2 regions of the Methylobacterium sp. E-041 genome follow, and region 2 is predicted to be linked to the other one. Evidence: riboswitches for the same ligand, from Rfam matches in the RefSeq annotation. Region 2 holds a riboswitch; the other holds the start of a gene.
What was found. A riboswitch is a leader RNA that binds a small molecule or an ion and turns the genes downstream of it on or off. The one in region 2 is predicted to bind thiamine pyrophosphate.
Positions count from the first base shown of each region.

Region 1: another riboswitch for thiamine pyrophosphate. It lies ahead of thiO (glycine oxidase ThiO); the one in region 2 lies ahead of thiC (phosphomethylpyrimidine synthase ThiC).

Region 1 is NZ_JAKSYQ010000228.1:248,369-251,770, reverse strand. It holds gene thiS (sulfur carrier protein ThiS) at 1-213, opposite strand; gene thiO (glycine oxidase ThiO) at 210-1,436, opposite strand; TPP riboswitch at 1,512-1,640, opposite strand; gene MKK70_RS21760 (TIGR02281 family clan AA aspartic protease) at 1,851-2,354, shown strand; gene MKK70_RS21755 (adenylate/guanylate cyclase domain-containing protein) at 2,363-3,402, opposite strand, start outside.
Region 2 is NZ_JAKSYQ010000181.1:149,072-152,473, reverse strand. It holds gene thiC (phosphomethylpyrimidine synthase ThiC) at 1-1,859, opposite strand, end outside; TPP riboswitch at 1,935-2,043, opposite strand; gene MKK70_RS17715 (alpha/beta hydrolase) at 2,162-2,995, shown strand; gene MKK70_RS17710 (HNH endonuclease) at 3,063-3,402, shown strand, end outside.

The DNA of each region.
Region 1 (3,402 bases), on a different contig from region 2:
CTAGCCTCCCTGCATGGCGCGTATGATCTCGATGCGGTCGCCCTCGGAGATCGGTGTGGTGTCCCAGTCGCGGCGGCGGACGACGCGGCCGTTGAGCGCGATGGCGACGCCCTGCGGATCGGTGCTGCCGGTCTCCTCCGCCGCCTGCGCGAACAGGGCGGCGACGTCGGCGGCCTCGATCTCGCGAGCCTGTCCGTTCACCGTCAGCTTCATGCCGACGCCCTCAGCTCGGCGCCCGGCGCGAACCGCGCCAGCGAGAAGTCCTGCGCGACCGCCGGCATCGCGCCCGTCGTGACGAGGGCGGCGATCGCGTCGGCGGTCACCGGGGCGAGCAGGTAGCCGTTGCGATGGTGGCCGGTGGCGACCACCAGGCCGGGGGCGATCTCACCGAGGATCGGCGCGTCGTCGTCCGAGGTCGGGCGGAACCCGCTCCAGACGGCCTCGACCTCCATCTCCTCAATGCCGGGCAGCACCCGGCGCGCGCCTTCGAGCAGGGCATAGAGCCCGCCGGCGGTGACGCCGGGGCGGAAGCCGCAATCCTCGACCGTCGCGCCGACGACGATGTGGCCGTCGCTCTTCGGCGCCATGTGGACCTGCTCGGTCCAGACCATGTGGGAGAGCGTGCCGGTGCGGGCCGTGGTCTTCAGCGCCAGCGACTGTCCCTTCAGCGGGCGCACGGGCAGGGCGAGGCTTTGCGGCAGCAGGCCGCCCTCGCCGCTCCAGGCGCCGGCGGCGAGCACCACGGTCTCGGCCACGACCACGCCGTCGGCGGTGCGCAGGCCCGCGACGCGGCCGCCCGTGCGTTCGAGGGCGACGACCGGGCTGTTCTCGACGAGCGCCACGCCGGCGGCACGGCACGCCTCGACGAGCGCCGCCATCACCCGGCTCGGGTCGACCTGATGATCGAGCGGGCAGAGCACGCCCGCGGTGACCGAGGGGCGGAGGGCCGGCTCGCGGCGACGCACGTCGGCACCCGCGATCCACTCGGCGGCGACGCCCGAGCGGCGCTGCAGGTCGAAGCGGAAGCGCAGGCGCTCGACCTCGTCGCGCCCGATGGCCAGCACCAGCGTCCCGTCCTCGCGGTAGTCGATGTCGAGGCCGGACGCCGCTTCGAGCTCGGCGCGAAACCCCGGCCAGCGCCGGAGCGAATCAAGCGCCAGCGGCAGCAGCGGGTCGGAGCCGGGCTCGTGCTCGGCCGCCGGCGCCAGCATGCCCGTGGCGGCGAGGCTCGCGCCGGAGCCGATGGTCTCCCGCTCGACCACGACGACGGACCGCCCGGCCTGCGCCAGCCGCCAGGCGATCGACAGTCCGATCAGGCCGCCGCCGACGATCGCGACGTCGGCACGCGCCGGCAGCGGGACGGTTGGCCGGGCGCCGCCGCTCGTCCGGCGCGTCCCGATCGGTGATGCTGCGTGACGACCCGAATGACGACCCAAGTGATCCTCCGCGTGCTGTCGCAGAGACCGGGCCTGACGCTTCATCTGAGAAGCTGGGGCACCCCGTCGTCGAAGACGGCGCCCACGGTCCAATCCCTACGCCGGTGTGAACCGGATCAGGTTCGAAGGATTTCCGCGCCGCGGGCCCTCACGAGCCTGCCAGCGGTTTCTCAGCCCCTTGCCGGGGATCTCCCTGGAACACCGCAGATGTGGTCCCGCCGGTCGCCTCGGTCAACCCCGCGGGCCGATCCCCTCCTGCGGATGCGCGCGATTCGTCGTCGCGCCGAGACGGACCGGAAACCCTGTCGGCAGATGGCCGCGCGGTTCCGTCCGGCGGTGGGCACGCCGCCACGCATCGTTCACCGGCGTCGTGCTCGTCTATGCGTCCTCGATCGGCGGGGGCGAAGGTAGGCGATGCGGACGATCCTGATGCTCTGCCTCGCGGCCGGCCTCGTCGCGGGGGTGCTCGGAGGCATCGGCAACCGCCTGACCAGCCGCAAGGCCGCGGCCCCACCGGTGCCGACGGTGCAACTGGTTGCGTCCGCGCCGACGGCGATCGCGCTCGGCGCCGACCGCAACGGCCACTTCCTCGCTGACGCGCTGGTCGACGGGCGATCGCTGCGCATGATGGTGGACACCGGGGCCACGACGTGCAGCTTTGCGGAAGAGGATGCCGCCCGCCTCGGCATCGTCGTCGGGCCGCGGGACTTCACGCGCCCGGTGATGACCGCCAACGGGACGATCCGCGTCGCACCGGTGCGGATCGGCACGATCCGGATCGGGCCCGTCACCGTGCGCGACGTCGAGGCCGTGATCGTCCCGAGCGGACGCCTCGGCACGAACCTCCTCGGCATGTCGTTCCTGAAGCGCGTGCGCGACTTCAGCATCGCCGGCGGGACGATGACGCTGCGGGGCTGAGGCCCGCCTCAGCCCTGGCCGCGGTGCGGCTTCGGGCGCGGACGATAGACCATCATCGGCTCGGCGAACCCGTCGAGCACGTGCTCGCCGAGCGGCACCGGATCGCCCCACAGGAAGTCGACGAAGGGCTTCGACATCAGCAGCGGCTCGCCGAGCGTCTTGTTGAGCCGGGCGATGCGGCTCGCCATGTTCACGTCGCGGCCGATGACCGTGAAGTCGAGGCGCGTGCCCGAGCCGACGTTGCCGTAGGCCGCCTCGCCGTGATGGAGCGCGATGCCGGCCATCATCGGCACTGTGAATTGGTGGAGGGTGTTGGCCTCCTCCAGCGCCGCGAGCGCACTTTGTGCCGCCGTCAGCGCCCCCTTGGCGGCGCCGCCGAGGTCGTCACCCGGCTCGCGGAAGATGGCGAGCAGGCCGTCGCCGAGATACTTCAGCACCTCGCCGCCCTCCCGCTCGATCGGCGGCACGAGACAGTCGAAGAAGATGTTGAGCAGGTCGACCGCCTCTTCCGGCGTCATGTTCGCCGAGATGCGGGTGTAGTCGCGCATGTCGGCGAACAGGATCGCCGAGCGGATGCGCTTCACCTGCCCGCGGCGGATATCGCCCGACAGGATGGCGCGGTGCGGCTCGTCGCCGACGTAGATGCGCAGCACCGTGTCGAGCTGCTTGGTGACGATCCGCATCTCCATCACCGCGGCCAGGGCCGGCATGATGAAGCGCAGGATCGCCACGTCCTCGTCGCGGAATCCGTCCGGGTCGCGGGTGGCGAAGGTGATGCCGTTATGCGTGCCGTTGGTGAAGAACAGCGGCACCACGATGTAGTGGCGGTAGCCGGCGGCCCTCAGGTCGGGGATCACCGAGTAGGCGTCGTCCGGCGTCTCGGCGAGGTCGAGGATCAGCCATTCGCCGTCCTCGTGCACCTTGCGGAACGGGCTCGCCGCGTAGGCGCGCTCGGAGGCTTCGCCGTGCGGGAACAGGCGCACCGTCGTGCCGGACTCGCGCGTCCAGATGCGGCCGATGCCGGAATATTCCGAGTGCAGCGTATCGA
Region 2 (3,402 bases):
CCCTCGGCCAGGAACTCGCGCGACTTCTCCGCCATCCCGGCCTCGCGCTCGGCGCTGGTGAGGATCGGCGCTGTGTTGAGCACCTCGCCGGCGGCCTCCATCGCCAGCACCTCGGCGCGCAGGTCCTGCGTGATCTTCATCGAGCAGAACTTCGGCCCGCACATCGAGCAGAAATGCGCGACCTTGTGGGCGTCCTTGGGCAGGGTCTCGTCGTGGTAGGCGCGCGCCGTGTCCGGGTCGAGGCCGAGGTTGAACTGGTCCTCCCACCGGAAGTCGAAGCGGGCCTTCGACAGGGCGTCGTCGCGCAGCTGCGCCGCCGGGTGGCCCTTGGCCAGATCCGCGGCGTGGGCGGCGATCTTGTAGGTGATGACGCCGGTCTTCACGTCGTCGCGGTTGGGCAGCCCGAGATGCTCCTTGGGCGTGACGTAGCAGAGCATCGCGCAGCCGAACCAGCCGATCATCGCCGCGCCGATGCCGGAGGTGATGTGGTCGTAGCCCGGCGCGATGTCGGTGGTCAGCGGGCCGAGGGTGTAGAACGGCGCCTCGCCGCACTCGGCGAGCTGCTTCTCCATGTTGACCTTGACCTTGTGCATCGGCACGTGGCCCGGCCCCTCGATCATCGTCTGGCAGCCCTTGTTCCAGGCGATCTTGGTCAGCTCGCCCAGCGTCTCGAGCTCGGCGAACTGCGCCGCGTCGTTCGCGTCGGCGATCGAGCCGGGGCGGAGGCCGTCGCCGAGCGAGAACGAGACGTCGTAGGCGCGGCAGATGTCGCAGATCTCCTCGAAGCGCTCGTAGAGGAACGATTCGCGGTGCCCGGCCAAGCACCAGCGCGCCATGATCGAGCCGCCGCGCGACACGATGCCGGTGACGCGCCGCGCGGTGAGCGGCACGTGGGCGAGGCGGACGCCGGCATGGATCGTGAAGTAGTCGATGCCCTGCTCGGCCTGCTCGATGAGCGTGTCCTTGAACACCTCCCAGTCGAGCTTGAGCGGATCGCCGCCGACCTTCTCGAGCGCCTGGTAGATCGGCACCGTGCCGATCGGCACCGGCGAGTTGCGAATGATCCACGAGCGGATGTTGTGGATGTTGCGGCCGGTCGACAGGTCCATCACCGTGTCGGCGCCCCAGCGGATCGACCAGACCAGCTTCTCCACCTCTTCCGCCGCCGACGAGGTGACGGCCGAGTTGCCGATGTTGGCGTTGATCTTCACCAGGAAGTTCCGGCCGATCGCCATCGGCTCCAGCTCGGTGTGGTTGATGTTGGCCGGGATGATCGCCCGGCCGCGGGCGACCTCGTCGCGCACGAACTCGGGCGTGATGAACGGCGGCACCGAGGCGCCGAAGCTCTCGCCATCGGCGAGCGCCGCGTGCGCCCGGTCGAGCATCTGCTCGCGGCACAGGTTCTCGCGGTGGGCGACGTAGATCATCTCCTCGGTGACGATCCCGGCGCGGGCGAACTCGTACTGCGTCACCATCTGGCCCGGGCCGGCCTTGCGGATCGTCCGCTCGGCGGGGCAGGGGGCCACCAGCTTGTCGGCCGGCACGAAGCCGTTGTCCTCGGGCTTCACGATGCGCGGCTGCACGGCGGCGTAGTCGCGCTTGGCGATCCACGGGTCGCGCAGGGTCGGCAGGCCCTTGGCGAGGTCGATGCGGGCGTCGGTCTCGGTGTAGGGGCCGGACGGGTCGTAGACCCGCACCGCCGGCTCGTTCGGGTCGGTCAGCACGATCTCGCGGAACGGCACCCGGATGTCCTCCCGGCCGGCCACGCTCGCGTAGACCTTGCGCGAGCCGGTCACCGGACCCGTGGTCACGGTCTCGGGACTTCCCTTGACGTCTTTGGACAGGACGGGCGCGTTCATCGAGTGGGTCTCCCGGCTTTGGGGCGACCCGGCACGCGTCGATGGAGATGCGATGAAGCGGCAGACGCCGGGATCGGCGCCGCAGGTTCCCGTCCCTCCGCCGGTACGAGCCGGATCAGGTTCAAGGGTCAGGACGTCGCGTCCACTCTCAGCCCCCGGTTGCGGGGCCCCCCTCGGAATGGTTCGAATCTCCGCGTGCCGCCGGACTTTGTCAATGCGCGCGACAGACCATGCCGGGACGGACGGCTGCCGGCGTCGCCGCGGAACGGTTAGGGTCCGCCCGCGAGACCCGGCGGAGACCCATGCGCATCCTGCTCGTCCTAGCGGCCGCCGCCATCGTCTTCGGCGGCCCCATCGCCGCGCTGGCCGTCTTCCAGCGCAACCTGCTCTACCCGGGCGCCTTCATCGCCGGCCCGCGCGCACGCCTGCCGGTGCCGCCGGGCACCGAAGCGATCTCGCTCGTCACCGCCGACGACGAGCGCCTGCATGCCCTGTGGCGGGCGCCGCGCCCCGGCTGCGGCGTCGTGGTCAGCTTCCACGGCAACGGCTCGCGCCCCGAGCCCGCGGCCGCGCGCTTCGCCGCCGCGCCCTGGTCCGGCGCCGGATGGGGCGTGCTGGCGATCGCCTATCGCGGCTATCCCGGATCGACCGGCACGCCGACGGAGGAGGGGCTGATCGCCGACGGGCTCGCGGCCGTCGCCGAGGCCGCGCGGCGGGCGCCCGGCGCTCCGATCCTGCTGCACGGTCATTCCCTCGGCGCCGCGGTCGCGGTCGCCGTGGCGGAGCGGGTGCCGCATCTCGGGCTCTACCTCGAGGCGCCGTTCGATTCGCTGCCCGGCATCGTGCGCCTCGCCTTCCCCTACGCGCCGACCACTCTGCTGCGCGATACCTGGCGCTCCGATGCGCGCATCGCGCGGGCCGGCGGGCCGGTGCTGATCGTCCACGGCACGGCGGACGGCGTCGTGCCGGTGAAGCTCGGGCGCCGCCTCGCCACCGCGGCGGGCGCGAGCGCCCGCTTCGAGGCGGTCGCCGGCGACCACGTCTCGGTGCTCGGAACCCGCGATCGCCTGGCCGAAACCCTGTTCGGCGACCGCGTCCGGCCGGGCTGCCCGGCGCTCGCCGCAGCGACGCCTTGACGCCGCGCCGCGGTTTTCCCGCAATCCCATATCGCCGGTCGGACCCGATGCGAACGGAGGCGAGGCGGTGGGGCGACGCGAGCGGCGCTGGCGCGAGGACGATCCCGAGACGCAGGCGCGCAGCCCCGAGCCGGTGATCTGCCCGCTCTGCGAGCGCCCGATCCCGCCCCGCGCCCGCTCGAGCCTGCATCACCTCGTGCCGAAGCTGAAGGGCGGCACCCACGGCACCACCGTGCGGCTGCACCAGGTCTGCCACTCGGCGATCCATGCCCGGCACAGCGAAGCCGAGCTCGCCCGGCGCCTCGCCGACGTCGGCGCGCTCCGCGCCGAGCCGGAGATCGCGCGCTTCATCGCCTGGGTGCGGACCAAGCCCGACGACTTCCACGCTGCCACGCGGATGACGCGGG